3 regions of the Pediococcus damnosus genome follow, and region 2 is predicted to be linked to each of the others. Evidence: predicted binding sites of a transcription regulator. Region 2 holds the regulator's gene; each other region holds the start of a gene.

Region 1 (10,509 bases), 420 kb from region 2:
ATCTATCATAAGTAATAAGAAATGATAATAATAAGCATTAAACTTGTAGAAAACCGTCGGACTTTGCTAAGCTAATCTTGTAAACAAGTCCCATATTACATGGTGAAGTGTTTATAGTAGCAACTAAGTGATCACTAGTTGATGTTGTTGGGATTTACACAAAAATTAAAGGAGTGAGCAGCATGTTTGGATGGCTATGGGCTTTAATTATTGGTGGAATTATCGGAGCAATTGCGGGTGCACTTACGAGTAGAGATTTACCAGCGGGATGGATCGGCAATATTGTCGGGGGTCTGGTCGGAGCATGGCTAGGTCAATCCTTACTGGGCACGTGGGGACCACAATTAGCAGGAATGGCATTGGTTCCTTCTATAATCGGAGCAGTGGTGGTTGTATTAATCGTTTCTGCACTTTTTGGGATGAGAAAGACAAAGTGAATAAAAGTGAACGGAACAAGTCGCTAAGATACTGATAAATAAGCAGAGCGGAGGCGGGATCGCATCCCGCTGGTAGCTCTGCTTATTTATCAGTATCTGACTTGTGAAGTTGTCCTGCAGCCTAGTGGTGGAAAAGAGTCAAAGGCAGAGCGGAGGCGGGATCGTATCCCGCTGGTAGCTTTGCTTATTTATCAGTATCTGACTTGTGAAGTTGTCCTGCAGCCTAGCGGTAAAAAAGGAGTCAAGTGCAAGGCGGAGGCGGGATCGCATCCCGCTGGTAGCTCTGCTTATTTCTCAGTCCCTGACTTGTGAAGTTATCTACTGTCCAGTAAGGATATAACCAATCAAAATTTGGTTAGCATGTTTCGGTTTATACAAATATTCTCAGATTATATATGTTAACAAAAAAACGCCCTTTCAGCTAATTAACTGAAAAGGCGTTTTTTAGAATAACTATGCGTGAGCATGAGTTACATTAGAAGTTGAGTCTTCGTTGTAACTTGATTCTTCTTTGATAAGACGAGCACGTTCTTTTTTGTTGTACCATGGAGATGTCGTAAATGCCAAAACATCGTTAATTAGATAGATTGAGCTGTTTACAAACATAGCAAGTGTTGCTGATCCTTGGCGGAATGAGATGAACCAAAGAACCATTTGGGCAAGCCCGGAAGCAACCCACCAGAAGTACTGATTGTTGAAACGTAAGAAGCAAATGACACCAGCGGTTAAACTGATTGAAAAGCTGATGGCATCAACCCAAGGACGTGGATCGTTGGTGAAAGTTCCAATTAGGGATCCAGAAACGAAATAAACAACGATCGTAGCGGCGATGGCGATAAACCAAGTTTTGCCAGTAAACTTACGGATTTTAGAAACCATGTTTACATTCCAGTTAGCACTTAACAAAACTGGTAAATCAAGAGTTACAACGTAAGCCAGCTGTTCAGCCATACTTAGGTAGTTTTTTGCGGCCAAACCAGTCACAATAAAACAAATTGCAGATAAGATTCCTAACCAACCGTTAACAGATTTGGCGGCGTTGATTGCTAAAATACATAAAACGCCTAAAGTAGTTCCGATAAATGTTGTGATTGTTAAGGCAGTGATTGGTGAACTAACCAGGTTCATAATTTGACAACCTAAACTAAAGAAAAATAAATAGTAATTTTGTTGAGGCCATCCCTTTAATTGGTGACCTAAAAAGTGTAAGTAATTAGACATTTGCTTCTCTTCCCCTCTTGTATCTATGTATATGGCCATATACTATATGTTCTAATTTCGAAATCCGACAACACTATATATTGTATCTCGAAATTAAATAAATGAAAGGGTTGAATTTAAATTTCTTTTGATGTATGACAATAATCACCCCAAAAGCCGGCGAGGTTTAAACTTTTCTTTTGACCGTTAGATCCTTAAAATAGAGTTAAGAAAGCGGGGTGCTTGGGATGAATTTCAGTTATTGGGGCAGTATCTGTTTGGCCGTTTTTGTGACACTGTGGTTAACCGATCGAAGACGTTTTTTAAACGGATATTTTTTTACGGCCAGTGCAGTCTGCTTTTTTATCGCGGGGTGGCAGTGGCTTGAAGTCACCCAGGCACCGTGGATGCAAGCCTTATTGGTGATGATCAAATTGACGTTTACGATCATTACGCCAATTGCCTTAATCCTTTTCGCGTTGGCCTGTATTATTTATAGTCGCCGATTAGTCCGTGAGACTGGTGCGCATCTCGAATATCGGTTGCCTGAAATAGTTGGATTTATCATTTTGGAAATTCTCGTTTTCACGCTGCTTAATTTGTTTGTCTTCCATAATTCTGCCATCTGGATTCTATTGGGTTTATTTTATGTCTGGATGGCCTACTTTATGATTGGTTTTATTTCATATGCGGTGGCCTCACTATTAGATGAGCTGCCGGTCCATTATTCAGTAGATTTCATTGTCATCCTTGGCGCAGGGCTATTACCAGATGGGACAGTGTCCAAAATTTTGAAGAAACGCTTGGACAAAGGAATAAGCACGTATCGAAAACAGCGAAAACGTGGTATTCATCCGCAATTTGTTGTTTCAGGTGGGCAAGGAACTGATGAAATTAAGCCTGAAAGCCAAGCAATGAGCAATTATTTAATAGAAAAGGGAATTTCAAGTACCCAAATCATTCAGGAAAATAAATCCAAATCAACTTATGAAAATATGCGAAATTCACAAGTCTTGATGGTTGAAAAGAAGCCATTTTATCGAGCTATCTTTGTAACCAGTAGTTTTCACGTTTTCCGAGCTGGACTGATTGCCAAACAATTGAATTCAACAATGACTGGAATCAGTGCCCCAACTTCAATGCATTATTTACCATTTGCGGCTTTTCGGGAATATCTGGCTTTAATTGTGATGTTTAAAGGAGCTAATCTAGTTGCTCTGATTGTGACAACTGTGGGTTATTTGATTTATTGTTTAATAATTCATTGAACTAACATGGTATAATAGTGATAAGGAGGAGACAATTATGACCTTGAAATTAAATCTTAAAAAAAGTTTTACTAGTTTAATTGCGGTATTGATGCTAATTTCGTTAACTGCATGTGGTACAACAAGTAAACAAAGTGGAAGTGCGAAAAGTTCTTCTGTTTCGTCAACGTCCGAAAAGTCTAATCAGCAAAAAGCGGCAAGTTTATATAAAAAAGCGCAAAAACAAATTGAAGATAAACAAAGCGAGGATGCTTTAGCTACATTAAAGTCAGCTCAAAAACTTGATGAAAATAACGGAAAAGTGGCCGAACTGTTATCAAAGGTTCAAAACTATTTGAACGCTAAAGATGCACTGAATGATGGGGATACAAGTTCAGCAAATTCTAGTTTGGCCAAGGTTACATCTGGACAGACGAATAATGCAGCGCTAAACTCACAAGCAAAAGATTTAGGAAATCAGGCAACCCAATTACAGAACGCTAAGAAGTATTATCAAAATGCCTACGATGCGTTATCCAATGGTTATTACGAGACGGCAAGAGCTGATTTGGCATTGCTTAATAACTTATCATCAAGTATTAGTGGTGTTAAGTCCTTGCAAGATCAGGGTAAGGCTTTAACTAACCAGATTAATTCAATGGCCAGCAATTCCTCTTCTAGCCAAAGTTCTAGCGAAAGCTCGACAAGCAGTTCGTCTGCACAGCCAGCTGGTAATTTAACGGATACAAAAACGGATCAAGTAATTACTTCATTCCAAAACGCAGCGGGGATCAAAAGCCAAAGCGGTCTGTCATATGGGGTAAATCAATTAGGAAACGGTTATTATCAAATTGAAGTTCGTCAAAATAATCCGTCAAATACAGTTGGTAGTTTGACCGGAATTTATCGATATAATTCACAAACTGGGAGTGTTTCAAAGCTAAACACAATTTCTGGTAAATATGAAAAGTAATTAATAAAGTAATCAAAGGTCCTGAACTAGGTTATCTAGTTCAGGATTTTTTTGACGAATTTTTTATATTTTTAATGAAGTGATACTTATAATTTACATAAGAAAGAAATGAGCATTTTTCTGTTAATGGGCTTTTCTTTTCGATATGCTTAATTTATCAAACAGAGAAGGAAGTGAAGCCAATGGCACCAGATTTGAAGGATCCTCGTTATCTGGATCATGAGGATGGTTTTGATAAACAAAATCAGGACACTCCCGTACTTCAGGACAAAATGGTTCCCGTTTCTGATTGTAGTGAAAGCAGTTATCGAGGAAATCATAGGTTAGCGAGCCAGCGTGCTGACCATCCAGTAGCGATAGCACCGGTTTATAATTTCTTAGCTTCAAGTGAGGCAAGTTATGTGACCGCACAAATATACGGAGTCGCGGGTGGAGAAGCCATTAATCTATGAGGAGGACAAAGTTATGAACAAATGGTCTAAAACGTTCCTCATTATTTGTTCGCTAGTGCTTCTGCTGCTTAGCTTAGTGATTGTTTCACTAACGTGGCCATGGGGAACCAGTTCGGCATTCTTGTACGCAATTAGGGAATTCTTTTTCGCTAATTATTATGCGCATATGACGCTCTTTTGGTTAGGGATTGCAGTTGCGGCTGCCTCGGTGATTGCAATTATCGTTGTACTATTTGTACCACATAATAAGACAACGTTTAGGCTGAAAGATGACCGAGGAAAATTAACGATTCATAAGAAGGCAATTGACGGCGTTGTCCGTTCAATGCTTAATGAAAAGGATTTTATCGGATCTCCTAAAGTCAACACAACGGCAACTAACCGAAAGATTCATGTGAACGTTAGTGGTGATATCAAACGAACTTCAGCGTTGGTGGATCACATGGAAGAATGGTCAGCAAGAGTAGAAGAGCGTGTGCGAAATCTGGTGGGCTCCGATCATAATGTCAAAGTGAAGGTGAAGCTGGAACGCTATCAAAAAAGAGGCAATGCGACATCTTCCGGACAGCCCCGGGTAGAGTAGGAGGATGCAAATGCAAACATTTATTGATAAATACAAGCTTCCCATCATTGGTGGCGTCATTGGTTTGATACTGGCAATTTTGCTAGTCACAATCGGATTCTTTCAAACCCTGTTACTGGTAGTTTTGGTGATTTTGGGCGCTGCGGTGGGAATGTATGTAGATAGAACCAAATTATTGGAAAGATACCTAAACAACAAAAACTAGGAGGAAACAAATTATGACAGACAAAAATGTAATGCAACCAAATGGTAAAAACAACTTCTCTAATACAAATAATTCAATGAACTCAGGGCGTCCAACGCCACCACGGCCAAATGATCACAAAACTGATTCTTCTGTCAAAGGTGAATTAACCTATGAAGATAAAGTGGTACAAAAGATCATTGGCATTGCTTTAGAAGAAATTGATGGCTTATTAACAGTTGATGGTGGCTTTTTCTCAAATGTTAAAGACAAATTGGTTAATAATGATGATGTCCGTGCTGGCATTAACACGGAAGTCGGTAAGAAACAAGTTGCCGTTGACATGGATATCGTTGCTGAGTATGGCACAGATATTGAAGATATCTTCGAACAAATGAAACGTGTCATTACGCGTGAAGTGAAAGAAATGACCCATCTCGAAGTTATCGAAGTTAACGTGAACGTGGTTGATGTAAAAACCCGTGAAGAATACGAAGCAGACAGCGAAACTGTTCAAGATAAGGCAATGAATGCCGCCGATAAGACCGGTGATTTTGCCTCACGAAAGACAGAAAATGCCAAACATGCGATGAGCAAGGGGCGACACAAGATTGACGAAAAAACAGAACCTCGGGTTGAATAGAAATTAATTAAGGGCTGTGAACAAAATTTTGTTTTGTTCACAGCCTTTTTTTGTGGCATTTAAAATGTGACGAAATGATCACAAATAAATTACTGATGTAAGCAATACCATTCCTTATGTTACAGTATATAAGGAGTATGTAGGAATTAGTAATTAACCGTTGAGGTGAGAGAGAAATGAATAAGGCGGATTTATTAGAAAAAACGCAACAAAGTTTATTCAAAATAATGGAAATCCTTTATTTAAGTGATGGTTCAGTTTCAAAACAAACTTTAGCTCAAAAATTAGATTTATCTCCAGCCACCTTGAAACGTTATTTAGATGATCTTCAGGTAGACGTTCAACCGCTAATTGATGAAAAAAAGATAACGTTTTGTATTGGTGCCAATACGGCAGAATTTAAATTGATTCAGAACTTTGCTCTTGATGATTGGATTTTTCGACTGTATCTAAAAGACGCGCCTAAATTTCAAATTTTAATGTACATCTATAAGCACGGTAGTATGGATAGTTATCAATTGCAAGATGACTTGAATATGAGTGAGGCATCATTGTATCGGGTGATTAAACAACTTAATAAATTGCTGAAAGAATTTGAGTTAACTATTCATAACGGTCACTTGCAAGGAAGCGAGTTGCAGGTTCGTTTTTTCTATTACATACTGTTTCAACTAACCAATTATTTTCCGCCTAAAAAAAGTTTTGCCATTGATAAATTTGTGGATGGCCTCCAAAGTGAACTGCATTTTTATTTTCATTCAGAGGCAGTCCACAGAGTTGATTCTTGGTTAATCATTTCGCAACAACGACTAGGCTCACAATCAGTTATGGATAGTGAAATTCCAAAGCGAGTTCGAGAACTCTATCAGAAAAACGAATTGTATCAACAGGTCAGCAAATGTTACAAGCAGGCTTTTCACATGCGGTCGGCTACCAAAGAACAATTTGAAATTGAAGCCTTCTGTGTCATGTTGATTAGCATGTCGGTCTTTAATAGTAAGACCAATGTGGCTAGACGTTTCTATGATATTTATAACTCACAAAAAACGCAATTAGCAGACCTGGTAGAGAAAATGAATCATACGATTACGAGTACTCTTAAAATTAGTCGGCATCAATGGCCATTCGAATTAATGAAATTGGTTTTTGACATTTGTGCTCGTCCATTTTGTTTTACGGGGGACCTTGCCCATATGGATGAGATTTATAGTGAGTATTACATGACGCATTTCTTTTCACAGGAGGCTCGTTTAGTGGTCAAGGAGCTGATGCAGATCTTTAAAAAAGAGCCATCTACACCGTTTAGCCAATTTATTAAACAAAATGAAAATTATTTTCAACGGCGGCTATTATTTGTGATTCGTGATTTTCGTTATCAGCAGATAAAAGATATTGATATTGGCGTAGATACAACGTTTGATTATTATATTAGTCAGATGGTAATTGATCAAGTTCGGCAAATTTTTAAAAAGGATATTCGAGTGAACGTGACCTATTATCAGCCCGGGAATGCTTATGATTTGGTTTTAACGAATTATCATGAAGAGCCGTATGATGATACAGACTATACTTATTGGCTAACGAATTTAGGGACTATTCATGATTTAGAGATGATCAAAAAGATTGTAGAGAAAAATTTTTATGCGGAAACTCCAGTTCATCATTTGATGTTGAAACAACCAAATAAATTGCATAATACTAAAAAGTGGTAATTATCAAATCAGATAATTAACGCTTTTTTAGTATGTTTAAGTATTAATACGTACATATGAGTTTAAAAACGAAACATAAAGGTGGCCTGAACGATTTTTATTTCTGTCAAGAATAATGAGTGAACTATAAAAACATGAAATCGCTGTCACAAATTACCTGCTATGATTACCTTGTAAAAAGGAAGTGGAATTCTACAAAGAGAGGTGATGGTTGTGAAAAGAATTCTTAAGTCATTACTTGTATTTGTTGCTTTGACTAGTATTTTTGGATTTTATAGTCATCGCAACACTTATGCAGAAGAAGCCGATCCAATGTTCAGTCTCACCGCAACAAAGTCTTTAATGAAAGTTGGCGACAAGGTGGAGGTTAAGGCTACTCGGCTACGAGAATTGACAGCGGATTCGGAGAACTTTACTTTAGTGGTGCCAACGGGGATGCAGCTTGATGAAAATGCCTTGAGCCAAAGCAGTCAAGCGGCTAACTTCCAGTCACATCAAGAATCGGACAAGCTGATTTTGACAGTAACTGATCAAACGGTTAAAAACTTCACCATTCCGTTAATCGCGGAAACGGCCGGAACGTTTTCATTGAGTGTTCTGAGTGCAAATCAATTAGTAACAAGTAATGTTGTCCATGTTACGGCAATGGCGGTACCAGTTGAGTCATCGAGTTCCACCACGTCAGGTACGCAAGCCGAATCAACAAGCTCTTCAGCAATTTCTGACAGCTCATCAACCGCTTCCAGTACGTCGGAGCAACCAGAAAGTAGCTCAAGTGCAGATGTTGTTTCAGAAAGTAGTTCGTCAAGCAGTTCGTCAGAAACGGTTGCGAAATCGGCAACAAGTTCAGCAAATAAAAAAGTGATATCTGGACGTTCAATGGCAACTGCCGCTATCTCAATTGACCAAACACCCAACATCCTCCAAGTTTCAGATTTATATTATTACGGAGGTAGCACAGGGCAACCTATATCTGGATTCTTTCAAGATCCAGACAAAGAAAAGGTAACAGTAAATTTCATTATTACCAAAACATCTGGAGGGGGAGCAACTCCTCCAAATTCAGGGCAGGTACAAACTCTTGGAGTAATTAATACTAGTGGAGGAAATGTTAAAGACAAATTTAGTTATATGATTCCTGCAAAAAGTCTGGCAGTTCATAATGCCGGTTCGGTAGGTTCCGTCTATAAACTTACGATTCAGTTTACTGATGGCGGGACAAAGCCTAGTAGCATTCGGCAAGCAAATTTCCGGCTCCTTTACGTTGACGGTGAATTAACGCTTACTGCTCCCGATAGTATTGGTTTTGGCACTGACTTGGATGCTAAAGCGACAGGCAATCCAGTTTATATGAACAAAACGGTTACTGGAAACCCTTTGGCAGTGAAAGATACACGGAAAATTCCTACTGGTGCCATCGTGAATGGTTGGAGTGTGACGGCAACATTAGCCAAACAAATGACGGGTACTAACAATGAAGGAGTTTTGGCAAACAGCTTACACTATATTAATGCCGGAACGGATTATGTGTTAGGACCCGCAGCTGTTCCTGTGAAGGCCTTGCCGAAATCAGAGCCGGGGACCACAAATAATATTTCTGCTACCTGGAATAGTACAAACGGTTTGGCCTTTGAACCCACTGCGGGGCAACCAGTAGGTGGAGGAGCCTATTCTGGAGCGGTTACTTGGACACTGCAAGACACGCCAGGAAACAAATAAAGGAGATGAGGTCACGTGAAAAGAGGGTTGCTACTCACTATATTGACAATTACGTCAATGTGTTTGATTAATTCACCGATTCGCGGTGATACCCATGTCTCAGAGGTTACTTCAGAAGGACGAGTGGGGTTTACAAAGGGAACAATATCACCAAGTTATCCTCCGTCAGATTTAAGGCCCGCTGACAAAGTACCTAATGGTCCAGATACAACAATTAAGCCAACGGTTCCTGTTTCAGCAGCAAAAAAACAACAATTTTTACCGCAGACGGATGAAGAATCGGATGGAATTTTGCAAGTGTTTGGTAGTTTAGGTTTTGTCGTAGTTGCTTGGTATTGGATGAAAAAAAATCAGGTACGCAGGCACAATCAAAAAAATTAGTGTAGTGATTAGAAAAAATTGGATAGTAGGGTTTTGCTAAAAGCAAAATAGACAGTTAAAAACGAAAAGGAGCCAGTCCGAGTTGCCGTTTTAACGGTGTAGCGGACTACTCCACAGTAAGGAGGATCATTAGCAAAGTACACTAATGATCTTGGATGTTTCGGACGTTGACCATTCTTGTGGCCGAAGTACCGACCGCAAGAAACATGGCAGGATGGACATCCGTATGAGAATAGGATTTTGCGAAAGTAAAATAGCTATTTAAAAACGAAAAGGAGCCAGTCCGACTAGCCGCTTTAGCGGTGTAGAGAGGATGGACATCCGTATTGAGAATAAAATTTTGCTGAAAGCAAAATAGTCATTTAAAAACGAAAAGGAGCGATACTCATGATTAACAAAAAATTATTACTCTCAGTTCTTAGCATTGGAACCTTGGTTTTAGGAGCGGTTGCCCCAGTTACAGCTTTTGCGGCCGAAAGTCGCATTGAACAATCAACTGCGACTGCTGCATTTAAAGAAAATACTGTTGATCCAGTTGACCCAGTTGACCCCACGAATCCAACAGATCCAACTGATCCTGAAATTCCTGGAACTGGTGAAACAGGCCCACTGACAATTGATTATGTATCTAGTTTTGATTTTGGCACACACAATATTCCAACCGCGGATGCGACCTATACAGCAGCAGATGCGAAAAAAGGCGATGGGACCGCAATTCCAAACTATGTCCAGGTTAGTGATCGTCGGGCTGGAACTCCTAAAGGTTGGAGTTTAACAGTGAAAGAAGAAAAACAGTTTGTAGACACTACAGGTAGCGAATTATCTGGTGCTGCATTAAGCCTTGGAACAAGTCAAAAGCAAGCTGCTTCTGTTGGATATCCAACCTCAAACGATACAGTAACTTCAACGACAACGGACACCGCATTAGTTCCAGGAGCAACAACAAGCGTTATGAAAGCTGATGTCGGTGGTGGTGCT
Region 2 (10,509 bases):
AAGCGGAAGAGGCTGGGTTTGAAACCACAATTGTAACTGGAGATCGTGATTTAACCCAGCTTTCTAGTGAAAAGACGACGGTTTCTGTCACGGTTAAAGGAGTTAGTGAAGTTGAACACTATACACCCGAGCATGTGCAAGAAAAGTTAGGATTAAAACCGGCTCAAATTATTGATATGAAAGGGTTAGCGGGAGATACTTCTGATAATTATCCTGGAGTTACAAAAATTGGTGAAAAGACAGCAATCAAATTATTGCAAAAGTATGATTCGGTCGAGGGTGTCTATGAACATGTAGACGAAATGAAAACCTCAAAAATGAAAGAACATTTGATTGCAGATCGCGATAATGCTTTTTTAAGTAAGAAACTAGCTACAATAAATCGGGATGCACCGATTAAAATTTCTTTGGCGGATCTTGAATATACAGGAAAAAATTCTGCAACGTTAGTAGATTTCTATGAACGGATGAATTTTCAATCTTTTTTAAAACAAATTCGATCAACTGAGGGCTTTGAAACAACCCAGACTCTTAAAGAGATTGCCTATACAGAGCTAACTACTGATAATTTGAGTGAAGTGACCCAATTAAAAGGAGAAATGGCCTTTTATTTGGAGATGCCTGAAAAAAATTATCATGTATCAGATTTCGTTGGTTTTGGAATTGGTAGTGATGATAAATGGTATGTTTCAAGAAATGTAGATTTACTAACTAGTGAGACGTTTAAAAGGATTTTCACAGATACGCAAAATAAGGTAAATGTGTTTGATCTTAAGCGAACGTATGTGGGATTGAACCGACTAGGAGTATCTTTTACAAATGGTGAAAATGATATACTTTTAGAATCCTATTTATTGGATACGAATGATAATTCTAATGATCTTGGTGCTTTAGCTCATCGCCATGGATATCAGGATATCCAAACGGATGAAGAGGTTTACGGAACTGGTGTAAAACGACATATTCCAGACGATGATACTGTGTTTTTAACTCATTTAGCATCCAAACTTCGGGCCATTCAACAATTGGTACCGCAACTAAAAACAGAGCTTGAACAAAATAAGCAGATTCAATTGTATACGGACATTGAGTTACCAATTGCCCTGGTCCTTTCAAAAATGGAAATTGCTGGAGTTCGAGTGGATACGGATCGGTTGGAACAAATGGAAAGTGAGTTCACAGAACGACTTACTGAAATTGAACAAACCATCTATAACGAAGCCGGTGAGGAATTTAACATTAAATCTACCAAACAGCTTGGTTCGATTCTTTTTGAAAAATTGGGTCTTCCTAGTTCTAAAAAGACCAAGACTGGCTATTCCACAGCAGTTAGTGTTTTGGAGGGGTTAAGAGGTCAGGCTCCAATTATTGATAACATCTTAATTTATCGGCAAATCTCTAAAATTCAATCGACTTATGTGAAAGGGCTTCTAAAAGTTGTCCATTCTTCGGATCAAAAGGTACACACGACTTATTTGCAAACTTTGACGCAAACTGGTCGTTTGTCATCGATTGATCCTAATCTTCAAAATATTCCGATTCGGTTAGAGGAAGGACGAAAGATTCGCCAAGCATTTATTCCAAGTGCAGATAATGCACAGATTTTTTCATCTGATTATTCTCAAATTGAATTACGAGTTTTGGCGCACATTACAGGTGATAAAAATCTCCAAGCAGCCTTTAAAAATGATGAGGATATTCACGCTAGTACAGCTGTAAGAATCTTTGGGCTAAAGGATGCTTCAGAAGTTACACCGAATATTCGGCGGCAAGCAAAAGCAGTTAACTTCGGGATTGTTTATGGAATTAGTGATTACGGTTTATCACAGAATATCGGCATTTCACGAAAACAGGCGAAAACTTTTATTGATACCTATTTCCAGGAATATCCAGGTGTTAAAACTTTTATGGATCAAATTGTAGAAACGGCCAGAAAACAAGGGTATGTAGAAACAATTGCTCGTCGTCGGCGCTATTTACCGGATATTAATTCAAGCAATCATAATCAGCGTTCTTTTGCTGAAAGAACGGCCATGAATACACCAATTCAGGGCAGTGCAGCAGATATCATTAAAATTGCAATGATTCGCATGCAAAATGAGTTGGAAAAGCGCCAACTTAAGACAAAAATGTTATTACAGGTTCATGATGAATTGATTTTTGAAGTTCCAGATGATGAATTATCTCTAATTAAGAAATTAGTTCCAAGTATCATGGATTCTGCAGTGAAATTGGATGTGCCTTTGAAGGTTGAAAGTGCGTTTGGTAAAAGTTGGTATGATGCCAAATAACAAATGAATAAGAAGGAATTATTATGCCTGAATTGCCAGAAGTTGAAACAGTAAAACGTGGATTAGAAGCATTAGTTGTGGGGAAAAAAATCAAAAAGATTGATGTATATTATCCTAAGATGGTTTTGCCAAACGAAAGTGAGTTTATCAAAGCATTGACCGGGAAAACAATTCTTGGGATTGACCGCCGCGGAAAATATCTTCTTTTTCATTTTAATGATCAGCAATCCATGGTATCCCATTTACGTATGGAAGGTAAGTATTCTGTTCATTCGCATGAAGTGCCCTTGAATAAGCACGATCATGTGGTTTTCGAGTTTACAGATGGAACCGAATTACGTTACAACGATACAAGAAAGTTTGGGCGCATGGTTTTGGTACCAACGGGCGAAGAATATACTGTTGCAGGACTTAAAACGATTGGCCCAGAACCAACCCCAGAAACTCTAAGTGTTGATTATCTGGTAGAAACAATGAAAAAGCATCATAAATCAATAAAATCTTTTCTTTTAGATCAGAATATGATTGCTGGGCTAGGAAATATTTATTGTGATGAAGTACTTTGGTTAGCTAAAATTCATCCATTGCAACCAACGAATACAGTGCCGCTTGGTAAAATTGTGACATTAAGGCAAAAAATATTTGATGAACTTACGTTGGCCATCAAGGCAAAGGGTACAACTGTTTTCTCTTACTTAGATGCGAGCGGGCATGCAGGCAGTTTCCAAAATCAGCTACATGTTTATCAACGAACGGGAAAGCCCTGTGAGCGTTGTGGTACACCGATTGAGCGAATTAAGGTAGCTCAAAGAGGAACCCATTTTTGCCCATTTTGTCAAAAGCTGATCAAGGATGATGAATAATGACAGTGATTTTAGGGCTAACTGGTAGTATTGCTACTGGAAAGTCGACGGTTAGTGCTTATTTAAAAGAACTGGGATATCCAATTGTTGATGCTGATCAGGTTGCGCGCGATGTTGTGCAGCCTGAAACTGCGGTTGCCAATCAATTACGAACGACTTTTGGAGACGTGATTTTTGACAATTTAACACTTAATCGCAAACGTCTGGGAAAAATTGTGTTCGCTGATGCTACACAATTGGAGAAGCTGAATGCAATCATCCAACCAGCCATCAGAGTGGCAATTATCCAGTCATTAAAAAAAGAACAGACCGCAAACCTGGTTGTTTTAGATGCACCACTTCTTTTAGAACAAGGATATCAACAACTTGTTGATAAAATTATGGTTGTGAAAAGTGATCCTACAAGCCAACTTGATCGATTGATGCGACGGGATGGTTTTTCGAAGCAAGAAGCACAAAAACGAATTGCAACACAATGGTCACAAGAAAAGAAGTTGGGGTTCGCTGATATCGTGATCGATAATAGCGGGTCTATTGAAGAAACACGCCAGCAAGTGTTAAAATGGCTTGACAATAGTAAGTTACGTTAGCAAGTGGAGGTAGAATGCCCATGAGATGTCCACACTGTCATCACAATGGTTCTCAAGTGGTAGATAGCCGTCCAACAGATGATGGACGTGTGATCCGGCGCAGAAGAGAATGTGAAGCATGCGGTTTTAGATTTACAACGTTTGAACGAATTGAAGCGTCACCTTTACTGGTGATTAAGAAAAATGGTACACGGGAAGAGTTTAACCGAGATAAACTTCTTCGCGGGCTTATTCGATCTGCTGAAAAACGACCTGTCGGCATGGATGAAATGACTAAAATTGTGGATAAAGTCGAAAACAAAGTACGATCTTTAGGTGAAAATGAAGTTTCCAGTCAAATTATTGGTGAATATGTCATGAATTTGTTGGCTAAAGTTGATGAAGTTGCCTATATTCGGTTTGCTAGTGTTTATCGTCAGTTTAAGGATATGAATGTATTTATGTCGGAATTGAAAGACATGATGGCAAAGGAAAAAGCTATCAAAAAGGATGCTAAAGATACCACAGATAAGGACGTTAAAGATAAAAACAAAAGTACTAAAGGTACCACAAACAAAGATGTTAAAGGTAAAATTAAAGATACTAAAGGTACTCCAGATAAAGATGATGGTGGCGAGTCATAATGAATGAGGGATGGGCTAATTTAAGTCCCAAAGATGGTTTTCTAGTTACTCAAAAAAATTATTTGAGCGATTTTGACCAAAAAGTACTTACTTTTTTGTATCAACCAATTATTTGTGCAAGGGCTTTTAGTTTATTTTTGACCTTATGGACGGAGCTAAGTCCAACACAAATTCGTTCAGAAAGAAAATCACATTTAGAATTACTTGATCTTCTTAATTGTGATTTACCTAATTTTTATCTGAGTCGACAAAAGTTAGAGGGCATTGGTTTACTTAAATCCTATGAAGGGCAAGACAATCTTGGCCGTTATTTTGTGTACCAATTAATTAGACCAGTTTCACCAAATGTCTTCTTTAAAGATGACTTATTAAGTAGTTTACTCCTTGAAGCAATTGGTGAAAATCGCTTTAAAGAACTTGCAAAGCAGTTTAAGTTACCCCAAATTGATACAAAAAATTTAAAGGATGTTTCCACAGATTTTTTAACGGCTTTTCATATTTCGGATAGCACAATTAAAGAACCTGATTCTTTAATTCGAGAGACGCAAGCTGAATTTAAGCAAGCTAGCTCACAAGAAGATGCTCAGCCCATTAGTTTAAGTACGGATCATTTTGATTTTAAATTATTAAAAGATTTGCTTAGTCATAGTTTTACTGATTGGAATTCGGTTGATCAGGCGCAAAGACTGATCTTAAGCGAACACCTTTTGTACGGGATTGATGAAGTTGAAATGAGTCGCCAGATTGGACAAGCTACCGATTTGGTTACGAATCAGTTAAAACCTAAGAAGTTGCAACAACAAATTTCTAAAAGCTTTACAAGTCAAACTGCTCATAAGGAAAGTTATGCAACTAGTCCTGCCAGCACAGAGCCTAAATCTGTACCAGAAAAAAAGACTTCTGAAGAAAAACTAACTGAGGAAGACAAACAATTAATTAAGGCTGCCAAAGCCTATGCACCTGCAACCTATTTAGAAAATTTAAAAATGGCTATTCATGGCGGATACGTTACTTATGGAGAAAGACAGATTCTTAAAGATTTAATCGATCGAAATCTTTTTCCTGTAAGTGTGATAAATATTTTGATTTCGTATATTGTAATTGATCAAGGAGCTACCACGTTGCCTAGTAAATTAGTAGATACCATGGTCAATAGCTGGAGCAGGGCACACGTAGCCACACCGGAAGATGCTATTTTACAAATCAAGAAATTTGCTAATGAAAAAACAACCGCACGGAAAGCTAAAACAACTTCACGAAAAGTGGTTGAAAAAGAAACTTTACCAGATTGGGCCAAAAGTGATGCACCAGCAGTCAAACCAACAACGGTCAAAAAAAGTGATCAAGAACTTTTGAACCGCCGCTTAAAAGAGTTACGTAAACAAAATAAGGAGGAAGACTAGCCATGGAAAATATACGTGAGGTTTTAAAAGGGCTCATGAGTAAACATCAATTAGACACTAAATTTCAAGACTTAATGACTCCAGTTTACGAAGATGCGGATGTTCTTAGCTTCTGTGAAGCACACAAAAATGAATTGTCAGCTGATGGTGTGGCGCGATCTGCATCAAAGCTCTATGAGTATGTCCAAGAGCGTGATAAATATAAGCGAAACGAACCAACTTTAATGCCAGGTTATCAACCAATTTTAATCGTGAACAATCATATGATTGAAGTGTCTTACCGTCCCAGTAAAAAGCTTTTGGCAAGCGAAAAACAACAAGCCTTTAATATGCGGGTAAAAGCTGTAAATATGCCTAAAATGATTAAAAAGGCGCGTTTTGATGACTTCTTTCCGGACCAAGACCGACAGTCAGCGCTGACTGCAGCATTGAATTTTACCCAAGCTTATGAATCAGAGCCGCATCAATTTCATAAGGGTCTTTATTTAACGGGTAGCTTTGGGGTAGGGAAAACTTATCTTTTAGGCGCTATTGCCAATGAATTAGCTGCTCAGGGGTTTGAGTCTACGTTAGTACATTTTCCAAGTTTTGCGGTTGAAATGAAAAATGCGATCGGCGAAAATAATTTGGCAGAAAAATTAACGCTAGTTAAAAAGGCACCAATTCTGATGTTAGATGACGTAGGTGCAGATTCAATGTCTAGTTGGGTCAGGGATGAAGTGCTTGGGGTTATTCTAGAGTATCGGATGCAAAACGAATTACCAACATTTTTCAGTTCTAATTTTTCCATGGCACAATTAGAAACAGAACATTTACAAATTAATCAGCGGGGAGAATCAGAGCCATTGAAGGCAAAACGCTTAATGGAACGCATTAAGTTTCTAGCAACTGAGGTGACAATGGTGGGAGTCAACCGGCGTCAAAATTAAATCTATAGCTTGAAAAGTAAAAATTTGATGGTTAGTGTAAGGTTTTCCTAGATGGTCAATAAAATTCTAGGAATATTCATTTTGAGTTGAATATATAGAAAAAGACCTGTAGCCTTTTAATCGACGAAGATTAAAGGAAAGGATACAGGTCTTTCATGTATATTTTAGCAGATTTTATTGAATCATTGGGAAATTTAGACAGTTTATTTGATTTAGAGGAGCAGGTAATTCTTCATCTTAGGAAGTCATTCCAGCTGGTTGTAGCTGAATATCTGAGGCAATTAGATGAAACACTCGTTCCATCAATTCCGGCAGAAAATACATTCATTAATCGACAGGCCAGAACAATTGAGTTTATGTTTGGCGCCGTGAATTTTGAAAGAAGATGTTATCTTCGACCCAATGGAAGTTATTACTTCCCGTTGGAAGAAAGAAAAAGAATTTCACCTTATTTTAAAAGTGTCGTTGCCAAAATTGGGCAAACGACAACGATGAGAAATACGGCCGCAATGATCAATCTGGCAAGTCAGACGGATATTAGTGCCTGGTCAGTAGACCGAATTATCAGAGACATGGCAGATACCGTGAAGACAGAAGAAAAATCGTCCGAAGAGAAACTAGTTAAGAAACGAAAAGTTGAAAACTTAGTGGTTGAAGGCGATGCCTTTGAGATACACAAAATTAATCGACGAAGACAAGACGTCCACCATTACATTGTTTTTGAATCAGGATTAGATGGAACAAGATCAAACAAAGTTGAGTTTGTTGGTATCAATCAAAAAAAGGTTCAAAAACGAGTAACTGACTACATTGAGAAGTATTATAAAATCAGTGAAATGACCGTGTTTACAGCAAGTGATGGTGGCCCAGGGTATAACCCGAAAAGTATGCGAGAAATAGTTCCGAGTGCTCAAAGAGTTGAATTTACTATCGATCGGTATCACTTTGTCAAAAAGATTAAACAAACCTTTGGTTTATTTAATCCATTGGTTGATAAGGCCGTTAAGAGCGTTAGCCTGTATGATCAGAATCAGTTAAACGTTATTTTAGATACATTTGAGTCGCAAATTAAAACTGATAAGGAACTTGAGAGCCTAAGGGTCCTAAGACAATATTTGGCAAGAAATTGGCAGTTTATAAAGTCTCCACACGATCGTGGCTTCATGAGGGTCGGCAAATTGGGATCCGTTGAAAGCTCACACAGAGCGTACACGTATCGAATGAAAAAGCAAGGCAAAGTATGGTCCGAAAAGGGCCTTGAGGCTATGTTGAAATTAATTGAAGCTCGGGTAAACGGTAAGCTAGATAAATACTTACGTGGTGGTTTAAGAAAGTTACAAGAGCTAACGATTGAGATCGCTACGGAATCATTGAAGACGTTGAGTCCAGCTCAGCTGAGCAACAAGCACCATTCTAAGCATATTGGAGTTCTTTCAGGTAAAATACCAGTTGATGCCCCAACAAGTAGCCCTATCGGAGCAATGGCAAAAATATTTTCAAACTAATTATTGTGTATAAATATTTGGTTGATTATAAGGCACCTAGGAAAACTTGACACATACATTTGATGAGAGGTTATTGACTTTTTTTGAGAATGTGGTTTAATTAATCTTGAAATCAAAGAAAAGACAAGATTGTTAATTGTTTCATTTCAGGGAATGGTAGCTATAGCTGGAAGCTACCTAATGGACGTTAGTGATTACCACTTTTCTGAGCCTGATGGAAATATCAGGACGGATTGTTCCCGTTATCGAACCCATGAGATGCAGAGTAATCTGTAATTTTGGGTGGAACCGCGTGAATAACGTCCCGAATACATTAATTGTATTCGGGATTTTTTTATCCAAAAAAATTAGAAAGAAGCGAAGAAACATGGCAGATATTGAAGTTACATTAGCTGATGGCGCAAAACGATCTGTGGAAAATGGATCAAGTGTTTTAGAAGTTGCAAAGGCAATTAGTACGAGTTTGGCAAAAAAGGCCGTTGCTGGAAAAGTAAACGATAAGATTGTTTCTTTGAACCAAATTTTGGATGAAGATGTCAAATTAGAAATCGTCACAAAGGATTCTGAAGAAGGACTGCAAGTTGTTTGGAATACTGGTGCAATTGTTTTAGAAGCAGCCGTTCAATCAATTTATCCTGACATTCATTTTGGAACAAAGGGCAATGTGGAACATGGATTTTATTGTGACACCGACAATGGTGCTGAACAAATAAGTGTAGACAGTTTGCCAGCTATTGAAGACAAAATGTCTGAATTGATTAAGGCACAAATACCGCTTAAACAGGAATTGATTTCTGAAAATGATGCCCTTAAAATTGTTGATGGCGATCCTTATCAGGCAAAATTAGTTCATGCAAATGCCAAAGATGGCAAAATTAGTGCTTATAATATTGCGGACATGACAATTTTAAGCAATGCTGCGGTGTTAGAGAATACAAAAGATGTTAAGGTCTTTAAATTATTATCAGTTGCTGGTGCTTATTGGGAAGGCAAATCAAGTAACCCCATGTTACAACGGATTTATGGAACTGCCTTTTTCAAACAAAAGGAACTGGATGCTGAGTTATCCCGTCAACGAGAAGCACATGATCGTGATCACCGTGTAATTGGAAATAATCTAGATCTCTTCTTCGTGGATCCTAAAGTGGGAGCCGGACTTCCTTACTGGATGCCAAAGGGTGCCACAATTCGACGCACAATTGAACGTTATATTATTGATAAAGAAGTTGCCAATGGATATCAACATGTGTATACACCAGTTTTAATGAACTTAGATGCTTATAAAACTTCTGGTCACTGGGAGCATTATCGTGAAGATATGTTTCCACCAATGGACATGGGCGATGGTGAGATGTTGGAATTGCGTCCGATGAATTGTCCTTCACATATTCAAATTTACAAACATCATATTCGTTCATATCGTGAATTACCAATTCGAATTGCTGAATTAGGAATGATGCATCGTTATGAGAAGTCAGGTGCACTTTCTGGATTACAACGAGTTCGTGAAATGACTTTAAATGATGGGCATACTTTCGTAGCTCCAGATCAAATTCAAGATGAATTTAAGAAGATTCTTAAATTGATGGTGGATGTTTATGATGATTTTGATATTACAGATTACACGTTCCGTTTGAGTTATCGTGATCCTAAGAATACAAAGAAGTATTTTGATGATGATGCAATGTGGAATAAATCACAAGCAATGTTGAAAGCTGCTATGGATGACCTTGGTCTTAAGTATGTAGAGGCTGAAGGAGAAGCTGCTTTCTATGGTCCAAAGCTGGATGTTCAGACAAAGACAGCCCTTGGTAATGAAGAAACACTTTCTACTATCCAATTAGATTTCATGTTACCAGAAAGATTTGATTTGCACTATGTTGGGGCCGATGGTGAAGAGCATCGTCCAGTGATGATCCACCGTGGCTTAGTATCAACAATGGAACGTTTCACAGCTTATCTAACAGAAATCTACAAAGGTGCTTTCCCAACTTGGTTGGCTCCAAAACAAGTTACAATTATTCCGGTTAATCAGAAACTTCATGGCGATTATGCAGAAAAACTCCGTCAGAAGATGGCTGACAAGAAGATTCGGGTTAATGTAGATAAGCGTAATGAGAAAATGGGCTACAAGATTCGTGAAGCACAGACACAAAAGATACCTTATGTATTAGTTGTGGGTGACCAAGAGTTAGCAAATGGTTCTGTTAGCGTTCGTAAGTATGGTCAAAAAGAATCTGAAAGCGAAAATAACAATATGTTTATTGATAGTTTAATTGCAGAAATTCAGAATTATAGTCGAACG
Region 3 (10,509 bases), 1.0 Mb from region 2:
ATCGGAAACTTGATTCCAATTTATTGCTTTATAATTACCATCTTTGTTCCATTTGATTGGATTTAAATCTGCAAAAGAATCTGCCATTATTTTTGTTCCTTTCTGAACTAAATTAAATTGAACAACTTTCACATTGATTGACGCCAACTTCACCGTCATTATCGGTGAATGTTCGAATATAATAAATAGATTTAATTCCCTTATTATAAGCATAGTTACGCAGAATGTTCAAATCCCTTGTGGTCATCTTATTTGTTCGGCCATCTTTCCATTCGTACATGCCTTCTGGGATTGTTGATCGCATGAAGAAAGTCATACTCATCCCTTGATCGACATGTTGCTGAGCGGCTGCATAGATATCAACAACTTTACGCATATCAATATCATAGGCAGACTGATAATATTTCAAAGTACTGTTGTCAAGATATGGAGCTGGGAAGTAAATTTTGCCAATTTTCTTTTCCTGACGTTCTTCGACGCGATTAACGATTGGTTGTAAACTAGCGGTTGCATCATTAATGTAAGAAATGGAACCCGTTGGGGCAACAGCCATTCGATTTTGATGATAAAGGCCATCTTTCATAACGGCTTCTTTTAATGCTTGCCAATCAGCTTGAGTTGGAATATCAATCGTTTTGAAGAGTGACTGCACTTTTTCAGTTTTTGGACCCCAATCTTTCGAAACGTATTTATCGAAGTAGCTTCCATCCGCATACTTACTTTTTTCGAAATTGTGGAATGTTGTGTGACGTTCACGTGCAATTTTATTAGAAGCTTTTAAAGTCCAATAGTTTAGCAACATGAAATAAACACTTGTGAAATCAAGTGAATCGGCATTTCCATAAAACATGTGGTTCTTGGCTAGATAACCATGTAATCCCATTGCACCTAAACCAATTGTGTGTGCCAGCGCATTTCCGTTTTGAATGGAAGGTACCACACTGATATTAGAATGATCAGTTACAAAGGTTAAAGCACGAACCATTGTTTCAACAGAGTGGCCAAAATTAGGTGTATTCATCATATTGACAATGTTGGTTGAGCCAAGATTACAGCTAATGTCAGTTCCCATTGTTGTGTATTCTTGTTTGTCATTAATTTCAGAAGGAGTCTGAACTTGCATGATTTCAGAACACAAATTGCTCATCACAATTTTACCGTAGATTGGATTATCCCGGTTTGCTGTATCAACGTTGACAACATAAGGATAGCCGGATTCTTGTTGTAATTTAGAAAGCTCATTTTCGAGATCACGAGCTTTGAGTTTCGTTTTTGTGATATTAGGATTAGCGACCATATTGTCATACTCAGCAGTAATGTCGACATAAGAGAAGGGTTTGCCGTAAACTTTTTCAACTGAGTAAGGACTAAACAAATACATATCTTCATCATGCCGGGCTAAGTCGTAAAATTTATCTGGAATAACCACGCCTAGAGAAAGTGTTTTAACTCGGATTTTTTCATCGGCATTTTCCTTTTTTGCGGATAAGAACGAAATAATGTCCGGATGGAAAATATTGAGATAGACCACACCAGCACCTTGACGTTGACCTAGTTGGTTAGCATAGGAAAAACTATCCTCTAACAATTTCATGACAGGGACAACGCCACTAGCGGCACCTTGGATTCCTTTAATAGGCGCACCAGCCTCCCGCAAGTTGCTCAAGTTAATCCCAACGCCACCGCCTAATTTTGAAAGCTGGAGGGCAGAATTAATGGTTCGTCCAATTGCATTCATATCATCAGTTGCTTGAATTAAGAAACAAGAGACAAGCTCACCGCGTTGTTTTCTGCCCGCATTTAAGAAGCTAGGCGTTGCCGGTTGGTAGCGTTGATGAATAATTTCATCGGCAATGGACATGGCAAGATCTTCGTCACCATCAGCAAAATAGGTCGCATTCATAAAAACGCGATCAACAAAATGTTCCAAGTAGTAGCTGTTGTCGTTAGTTTTTAAAGCATATTGCGCATAAAATTTATAGGCAGCCATAAATGATTTAAAATGGAAATCTTGCTTGTTTAAAAAATCATACAGTTTTTGTAAAAATTCAGGAGAATACTTCTTAATGGATTCTTCCTCGATGTAATCATTTTTAATGAGATAATCAAGTCGATCTTGTAAGGAATCGAATTTCATTGTGTTAGGATTTACGTTTTCTTTTAAGAAGGCGGCTAGGGCCTCATGATCCTTGTTTAGAGGAATCTGATTGTTAACTGGAATGTTAATTTCATTATTTAAATCGTAGTATGTGACATCTTTAAGGTTCTTAAGACTCATAATTTCACGCCTTTCTGGGATCCTGTCTAAAAATGGAATAAATAAAAAAACGCCTAGCTGTGACAAGCAGCACGGTGCTTTTTAATGGTCTAACAAATATGTCGATCTGTTAGATGGCAAGTTGTTTTAAAACGTCTGGCCGGAATCCAGCAATTGGTTCGTTACCATTAGATTCAACCACAGGAACAGCCTGGAATCCGCGAGATTTTAAATAATCAATGTAGTCAGGATTAGTGTTAATATTTCGTTCTTTAAAAGGAATATTGTGTTCACTTAAGAAACGTTTTGTCATCTTACATTGCATACAGTTGTTTTTTGTATAAATTGTTACTTCACTCATGTTGCTCACCCTCAATTTCTCGGTACTTTTGTGTTTTTTGGAATACCTTCAGTATACAGCATCCTATGTAAAATTCAATGAAAAGACCACCATATTTAGTGTCATTTATGTTACGTACACTAAATATGGTGGTCTAATAAGGTTTCAAAGAAATTTTTTTTGCTTGGTTTATTAAAAATAACTCGGAAGATCATTTGGACTCGGCCTAACGCTAAGTTAGGTGTGAATTCATTTAGATAATCCTTTATAATAGAAATCAGAATATGATTCCGATGAAAAACAAATAAAGGAAGAAATTAAATGACTGAATATTATTATACACAAAATCCAGATGTTTTACATGAGAAAACACAATGGCAATTTAAATTACTTTCGCATAATTTGACTTTTAATTCTGACAATGGTGTTTTTTCAAAACGAACAATTGACTTTGGTACGCGCACTTTGTTAGATGCGGTTGATTTGGAGGATTTGAAGCAAGGTGATGTATTAGATGTTGGTTGTGGTTATGGACCGATTGGACTGGCAATTGCGAAGGCCATTGACGATGTTCACGTTGACCTTGTGGATGTAAATTTAAGGGCGTTAGATTTATGTAAACAAAATGCAGCGCAAAATGGCATTCAAAATATTGAAATTTGGGAATCAGACACTTATGAAGCAGTTTCAAAAAAGAATTATCATACAATTTTATCTAATCCACCGGTTCGGGCTGGCAAACCAGTTGTCACAAAAATTTTAACGGGTGCATTTGATCATTTACAGGTTGGTGGGTCATTACTAATTGTTTTACAAAAAAAGCAAGGTGCACCCTCCGCAAAAAAAACAATGACGCAAACTTTTGGCAATGCAGAAATTATTTTAAAACAAAAAGGCTATTACATTATTAAAAGTGTGAAAGAGAAGGTAGTCGATGCAAAATGAATTGTCACCAAATCGAGAGCTTTATTTTATGAGTTTAGCATTCGAAGAGGCAAAAAAAGCCAAACTTATGGGTGAAGTGCCAATTGGAGCAGTTGTTGTTCATAACAATCAGATTATTGGTCGCGGTCATAATTTGCGAGAAAAAAATCAAGACGCGACTGCCCATGCAGAAGTGTTAGCGATTCAGGCAGCTTGTCGAACTTTAAATAGTTGGCGCCTATGGGACTGTCAATTATTTGTCACAGTGGAGCCATGCATGATGTGTAGTGGTGCCATTATTAATTCACAACTCCCAGAAATTTATTTTGGTACACGCGATCCTAAAGCAGGGATGGTTCAAAGCTTGTATCAACTTTTGAATGATCAGCGTCTAAACCACCAGGTACGCGTTTCTGAGGGACTTTTCCAAAAAGAATCTAGTCAAATTATGCAGGACTTTTTTCGTGAAATTCGGGATCGGAGAAAGAAGTTCAAAAAAAGTAAACAAATTAGTAGAAATTTTGAGTGATTTCGAGTATTATTAATAGTGCCGAGAGGCCTTAAGGCAAGGATGGACTCACGAATTGTGTCAGATCCGGAAGGAAGCAGCACTAAGTCTGCTCTGTCTTGTGCCTTAAGTTATTAGGAAATTGGTAAAACTCTTAGTCAACATGGCTAAGAGTTTTTTATATAGGTTACCAACTGAGAGGAATTTAAAAATGAGCTATCAGGCTTTATATCGCGTTTGGCGACCACAACGATTTGATGAAATCGTGGGCCAGCAAGTGATTACCCAAACATTAAAAAATGCCTTAATAACCGATCAAACTAGTCATGCTTATTTGTTCACAGGGCCACGGGGAACCGGAAAAACATCAGCCGCTAAGATATTTGCCAAGGCAATTAATTGTCGTCATTTAAAGGACGGAGAACCTTGTAATGAATGTGCAACTTGTAAAGCAATTACCCAAGGTCGATTAAATGATGTGATTGAGATCGATGCCGCTTCGAATAATGGTGTTGAGGAAATTCGTGATATTCGGGATAAGGCAAAGTATGCGCCGACGGAAGCAGATTACAAAGTTTATATTATTGATGAAGTTCATATGTTATCTACAGGGGCATTTAATGCTTTATTAAAAACATTGGAAGAACCACCAGCTAATGTGGTTTTTATCTTAGCAACCACTGAACCCCAAAAGATTCCTTTGACGATCATTTCCAGAACGCAGCGATTCGATTTTCGAAGAATTTCAATCAAAGATAGCTATGACCGAATGGCTTGCATTTTGCAACAAAAACAAATTACATTTGATAAAAAAGCCTTATTGACGATTGCCAAGGCAGCTGAAGGGGGGATGCGAGATGCACTTAGTATCTTGGATCAAACCCTTTCGTTTGGTGATAATGAGATTACATTAAAAAACGCACTTCAAGTTACCGGGAGCGTTGGCCATGATCTGTTGAACACTTACGTTAAAGATGTCTCTGATCAAAAAGTCACATCTGCGTTGAACACACTGGAAAAAGTGTTAGCGGAAGGAAAAGATGCCAACCGTTTTATTGAAGATTTGATTAATTTCTGTCGAAATCTGTTGTTGTATCAACAAGATCCCTCACTTATTGTGGATCAAGAGTTGGGCGATGTGGATGAGCAGTTCAAATCATTTGCAGCTACGTTGAATGCAGAACGAATTTACCAGATGATTGATCATTTAAATGACACCCAACAGCAAATGCGGTTTACCACTCATCCAGATGTATATATGGAAGTTTTAACGATTAAATTGGCTGAACCAACTAAGGTAGCTAAGTCTGAAACTAATTTGCAGACAGTTACGGCAGGTGCGGATCAAGCACCAGTAGCAGCAACTGAGGGTGAACTTGGACAACTAAAAGATCAGGTAAAAGAATTAACGAATCAGGTTAAGAAGTTAGAAGGGCAAAGCCAGACAACTTCAAAACCGGCTGGTCAGAACAAGACAGTACGTAGTAATACAAGCAAACGTAAACAAGGCGTGAAACCAAATTTAACAAAGATTTATCCAGTTTTGGCCAACGCAACGAAACAAAATTTGGTACAATTAAAGGAGATTTGGCCAGATCTAATTGCAATGTTGGACGTGACACAGCGGGCATTGATGCACGTAGCTCAGCCAGTAGCAGCTAGCGAGTCAGGTGCTGTAATTGCTTTTGATTATGCGTTCTTATATGAAAAGGCAGCTGATGATGGTGATTTGCGTCAGTTGTTGAGCGAAGACATTGACAAATTAGTGGGTCATGATTTAAAAATTGCTTATGTAGATGCAGAGCAATGGCCAGAAATTCGTAAAAGTTATATTCAGCAGCACAAAGATGATTTGCAAAGTAACGAGTCTGAGTCAGATGAAACAAATGATGAAGAAACATCAAAAAGTGAGACTGCTTCTCAAACTGAACAAGATCCAGTAGTTACGCAAGCAGAGACGCTATTTGGTTCAGAAACGGTAGAAGTTAAAGATGATTAGTTAGAAAGGCGGAGTTAATATGCGCGGTGGAATGGGAAATATGCAAGGTATGATGCGTCAAATGCAAAAGATGCAAAAAAAGGTCACTGAAGAACAAGAAGGTCTTGATACAACAGAATTTACAGGAACGGCACCGGATGACATGGTAAAGGTAACTTTTACAGGTGACAAAACTATGAAGGATATTGCTATTAAGCCTGAAGCAGTTGATCCAGATGATGTCGATATGTTACAGGATTTGATTGTGGCAGCAGTCAATGATGCTATGAAAAAAATTACTGATGAGACAAACAAAACAATGGGCAAATACACAAAAGGTTTGCCAAAAATGTAAGAGTGAGGGGCTATAATGCAATATCCAGAGCCAATTGCGAAATTAATTGATAGTTATATGAAATTACCAGGAATTGGAGAAAAGAGTGCAACCCGGTTAGCATTTTTCACGATTAATATGGATCAGGATGATGTGACGGAGTTTGCTAAGGCATTGGTATCTGCAAAGCGTGATCTTCATTTTTGTAGTATTTGTGGAAACATTACCGAAGATGATCCTTGTGAGATTTGTCGAGACAAATCGCGTGATCAGGGAACTATTCTGGTTGTTGAGGATCCTAAAGACGTGATGTCAATGGAAGAAATGAAAGAATATCATGGTCTTTATCATGTGCTACAAGGTGTCCTTTCGCCAATGGAAGGAAAGGGCCCTGAAGATTTAAATATTTCTAGTTTGCTTAAACGATTGCAAAAAAATCAATCTGTTAAAGAAGTTATTGTAGCCACAAATGCAACTCCAGAAGGTGAAGCCACGGCAATGTATTTGTCACGACTCATTAAGCCAGCGGGAATTAAAGTAACCCGATTAGCACATGGATTATCAGTTGGTAGTGATATCGAGTATGCGGATCAAATGACTTTATTTAAAGCAGTTGAAGGTCGTACAGAGATGTAAAGTGTGCCGAAACATGCATGACATACTTTCAAGTATGTAATTAATCAAAAAGTGAGATGGCATTTTGACAGGAAAATTTATTTCGTTTGAGGGACCGGATGGTGCAGGGAAGACAACGGCCTTAAATACCATCGTGGCTGATCTAAAGCCCCAATTGAAAAAACAGTTAATTGTAACGCGTGAACCAGGTGGTAATCGGATTTCTGAAGCAATTCGAGATATTATCTTAGATCGTCAAAATACAGAGATGGATGATCGGACCGAGGCCCTGCTTTATGCAGCTGCCCGTCGACAACACATTGTGGAGACGATTGAACCGGCATTAAAAGCTAATAAACTAGTGTTATGTGATCGTTATATTGACAGCTCAGTTGCTTATCAGGGAGCCGGACGTGAAATTGGCGAGCAAGAGGTTTATCAAATGAATCTTTTTGCCACGGCCGGTTTATTGCCGGACTTAACCATTTACTTTGATGTCCCCTCTGAAATTGGGTTACAACGAATCATGACGCATCGAACTGATGAGATTAACCGTTTAGATGTTGAGCAATTATCGTTTCACAAGCGTGTTCGAGCTTCTTATTTAAAGCTCGCTAAGGAAAATCCGAAACGGATCAAATTGGTCGATGCAACTCAAAGCAAAGGTAAAGTTGTTTCAGATGTTGAGACGATTATTCGGAAAACCAATTCAGAATTCTTTAATGAATCAGGAGAGTGACAAATATGAAATTAATTATTGCGATTGTTCAAGATAAGGATGCAAGTCAATTAAGTGAGCAGTTTATTGATGCCAATATTCGGGCAACAAAATTGTCTACGACTGGTGGCTTTTTAAAAGCTGGAAATACGACTTACATGATCGGTATTGACGAAAAACGAGTTGATGAAGTTTTAACAATGGTTAAGGAATCTTCACATAGTCGTGAAGAGTTTATGACCCCACCTGTAAACTTGGATGCTAGCATGGAAGGTACAACAGCTTATCCAGTTAAAGTCCAGGTTGGTGGTGCAACAGTGTTTGTCCTCCCAATTGAGAAATTCAAACAATTCTGAAGCAGTCAGTAGAGGAGTAGCAGATGACTGAAGAAGTTGGAATCCAAAGTACAGTTAAAGAAAAGCAACCAGAATTAGTTGAACATTTTGCAAAGGTCATCGCGGCGCATAAATTGGCCCATGCCTATTTGTTTGCTGGTGAATCAGGGATTGGAAAAGACGAATTGGCAACCTGGATTGCGATGCGTCTTTTTTGTTTAAATGTTCAAAATGATATGCCTTGTGGAAAATGCCAAGAATGTCGAAGAATCAGTACAAATCAGCATCCAGATGTGATTGTTGTTAAACCTGATGGACAAAGTATTAAGGTTGACCAGGTTAGATTTCTAAAATCTGAGTTTACTAAGAGTGCGGTTGAGGGAAATCAAAAGATATTTATTATTTCTGATGCGGATAAAATGACGTCTGGAGCTGCAAACAGTCTTTTAAAATTTATTGAAGAACCAAGTCCTAATGTGACTGCGTTTCTGCTAACAACTAATAAGAATTTGATGTTACCAACCATCATCTCTAGAACTGAAGTAGTAGAATTGAAGCCATTGGTACCGGCCCAGTTTAAGGCTCAATTACAAGGAAAAGGAATTACGCCTAGTTTAATTGCGATGACTATGAACCTAACTAATAGTGCCGTAGAAGTCGAAAATTGGTTGGCGGATGACTGGTTAACACTAGTCCAATCTGCGGTTAGTCGTTGGTTTTTATTAGTTTTCCAAAAAGATATGCGAGCATTCGTTGAAGTTCAGGCTAAAATTACAGGTTTGGCAAAAACTAAAGAAAATCAACAATTAATTTTGGATATTGTCATGTTGTATTGCCGTGAAGCCTTGATTTTAAAAGTGAATCCAAAAAATTCGCGATTAAGTTTTCCAAATCAGGATGCACAAATTGAAAAAGGACTTACACAAAAATCAGAAAACAGTTTGATGGCGGCCACAGAACAAGCATTGCAAGCTAAAAATTTGTTAAATCGTAATGTGAGTTTTCAAAACGTTTTAGAGGCGTTAACCATCAAACTATGTCGTGTTTATTGAGTCATTCTAAGATTAAAGACTGTGAATGAGGTGAAACTGTGAATAAACGAGAGATGTACGAAAGCTTTGATGGTCTTCAAGAAGAATCAAAAAAAATGTCAGATCAAATTGAAGAATTGCAAAATGGACTGACTGAAATTCTTGAAGAAAATGCGGAGCTGGTTATCGAAAACGAGCATTTACGTGAGCAATTAGGTAAATATGAGCAACCATCAAAAAGAGAGACTTCCAAAAGTACTAAACATGGTCTTTCTAAATCTCGTAAAAACTTAGAAAAGTTATATGGTCGTGGCTATCATGTTTGCAATGAATGGTTTGGCAAGCATCGTGAAAATGACGAACCATGTGCCTTTTGTCTTGATGTCATTTATGGTGATCGGTAAGGAGACTGAAAAAGTGCAATCACAAAAAAGTTTTGCAAAAGATCAAGCTAGTGGGACATTGTATTTAGTGCCAACGCCAATTGGTAATCTTGGTGACATGACATTTAGAGCCGTTGAGATATTAAAAGAGGTTGATATTATTGCCTCAGAAGATACCCGAAACACGCAAAAACTACTCAATCATTTCGAAATTGAAACCAAACAAATCAGTTTTCATGAATACAATACTCATGAGCGGGTTCCGGAGTTGGTTGAACGTTTGAAAAATGGTGAGACCATTGCCCAGGTCAGTGATGCCGGAATGCCCTCAATTAGTGACCCCGGACATGATTTGGTTGTGGCATGTATTAAACAGGGTATTACGGTTGTTCCGTTGCCAGGAGCAAATGCAGGACTAACTGCCTTGATTGCTTCTGGTTTGGAACCCCAGCCGTTTTATTTTTTCGGGTTTCTTAATCGAAAACCTGTGGAGCAAAAGCGTCAATTAGAAAAGTTAGTTAATAAAGAAGAAACCCTCATTTTTTATGAGGCACCCCATCGGTTGAAAAAGACTTTAACCAATATGAGCAGCATATTGGGCAAAGATCGATCAGCGGTGTTGTGTCGTGAGCTCACAAAGAAATTCGAAGAGTTTTTACGCGGAACCTTGGCGGAGCTGTTAGAATGGGCTAATGACAATGAGATTCGCGGTGAATTTGTAGTAATTGTGGAGGGCAATAGTCATGCTGTTCAACCCGGTGAACAATTACCGGAAATTCCCATCGAGGATCAGATTAATAATTTGATTAGTGCCGGCGAGAAGCCAACTGCTGCAATTAAAAAAGTTGCTAAATTGCGGGGGTTAAAAAAGCAGGATGTTTATGCACTGTATCATCATTTAAATGATAAAGATCAGCCTGATTAAGAGTTTTGAATTTTTAATTTTTTTAAATGTGTTTAAACAACAGATAGACAGTTGTTTAGAGTTATATTTTTGTGGTATAAATCGTGGCTATTCCGCGTTTTGAATCTAGCGTAAACTAGATTGTTTTAAACCACTAATTCAAGAGGAGATTGACATGGCAG

Evidence for each region. The regulator NrdR, encoded in region 2, represses ribonucleotide reductase genes. The targets are predictions, from matches to a motif close to ACACNATATATNGTGT.
Region 1: the regulator NrdR is predicted to act here: its motif matches at 1,729-1,744, upstream of pnuC (nicotinamide riboside transporter PnuC).
Region 3: the regulator NrdR is predicted to act here: its motif matches at 2,705-2,720, upstream of ADU73_RS03785 (redoxin NrdH).

What each region holds. Positions count from the first base shown of each region.
Region 1 is NZ_CP012294.1:1,387,444-1,397,952, forward strand. It holds gene ADU73_RS06460 (GlsB/YeaQ/YmgE family stress response membrane protein) at 183-437, shown strand; gene pnuC (nicotinamide riboside transporter PnuC) at 891-1,658, opposite strand; gene ADU73_RS06470 (YdcF family protein) at 1,886-2,905, shown strand; gene ADU73_RS06475 (hypothetical protein) at 2,943-3,857, shown strand; gene ADU73_RS06480 (hypothetical protein) at 4,040-4,309, shown strand; gene amaP (alkaline shock response membrane anchor protein AmaP) at 4,323-4,892, shown strand; gene ADU73_RS06490 (DUF2273 domain-containing protein) at 4,903-5,097, shown strand; gene ADU73_RS06495 (Asp23/Gls24 family envelope stress response protein) at 5,174-5,719, shown strand; gene ADU73_RS06500 (AcpB/EbpR/MafR family transcriptional regulator) at 5,896-7,431, shown strand; gene ADU73_RS06505 (hypothetical protein) at 7,645-9,150, shown strand; gene ADU73_RS06510 (hypothetical protein) at 9,193-9,531, shown strand; gene ADU73_RS06515 (WxL domain-containing protein) at 9,919-10,509, shown strand, end outside.
Region 2 is NZ_CP012294.1:1,810,432-1,820,940, forward strand. It holds gene polA (DNA polymerase I) at 1-2,291, shown strand, start outside; gene mutM (bifunctional DNA-formamidopyrimidine glycosylase/DNA-(apurinic or apyrimidinic site) lyase) at 2,315-3,154, shown strand; gene coaE (dephospho-CoA kinase) at 3,154-3,744, shown strand; gene nrdR (transcriptional regulator NrdR) at 3,765-4,367, shown strand; gene ADU73_RS08515 (replication initiation and membrane attachment family protein) at 4,367-5,770, shown strand; gene dnaI (primosomal protein DnaI) at 5,773-6,699, shown strand; gene ADU73_RS08525 (ISLre2 family transposase) at 6,855-8,204, shown strand; gene thrS (threonine--tRNA ligase) at 8,572-10,509, shown strand, end outside.
Region 3 is NZ_CP012294.1:773,614-784,122, reverse strand. It holds gene nrdF (class 1b ribonucleoside-diphosphate reductase subunit beta) at 1-87, opposite strand, end outside; gene nrdE (class 1b ribonucleoside-diphosphate reductase subunit alpha) at 113-2,278, opposite strand; gene ADU73_RS03785 (redoxin NrdH) at 2,388-2,618, opposite strand; gene ADU73_RS03780 (class I SAM-dependent methyltransferase) at 2,919-3,542, shown strand; gene tadA (tRNA adenosine(34) deaminase TadA) at 3,532-4,050, shown strand; RNA gene ffs (signal recognition particle sRNA small type) at 4,079-4,165, shown strand; gene dnaX (DNA polymerase III subunit gamma/tau) at 4,241-6,028, shown strand; gene ADU73_RS03760 (YbaB/EbfC family nucleoid-associated protein) at 6,048-6,362, shown strand; gene recR (recombination mediator RecR) at 6,378-6,977, shown strand; gene tmk (dTMP kinase) at 7,042-7,695, shown strand; gene ADU73_RS03745 (cyclic-di-AMP receptor) at 7,701-8,030, shown strand; gene holB (DNA polymerase III subunit delta') at 8,054-9,061, shown strand; gene ADU73_RS03735 (DNA replication initiation control protein YabA) at 9,100-9,444, shown strand; gene rsmI (16S rRNA (cytidine(1402)-2'-O)-methyltransferase) at 9,458-10,348, shown strand; gene ADU73_RS03725 (acyl-[acyl-carrier-protein] thioesterase) at 10,503-10,509, shown strand, end outside.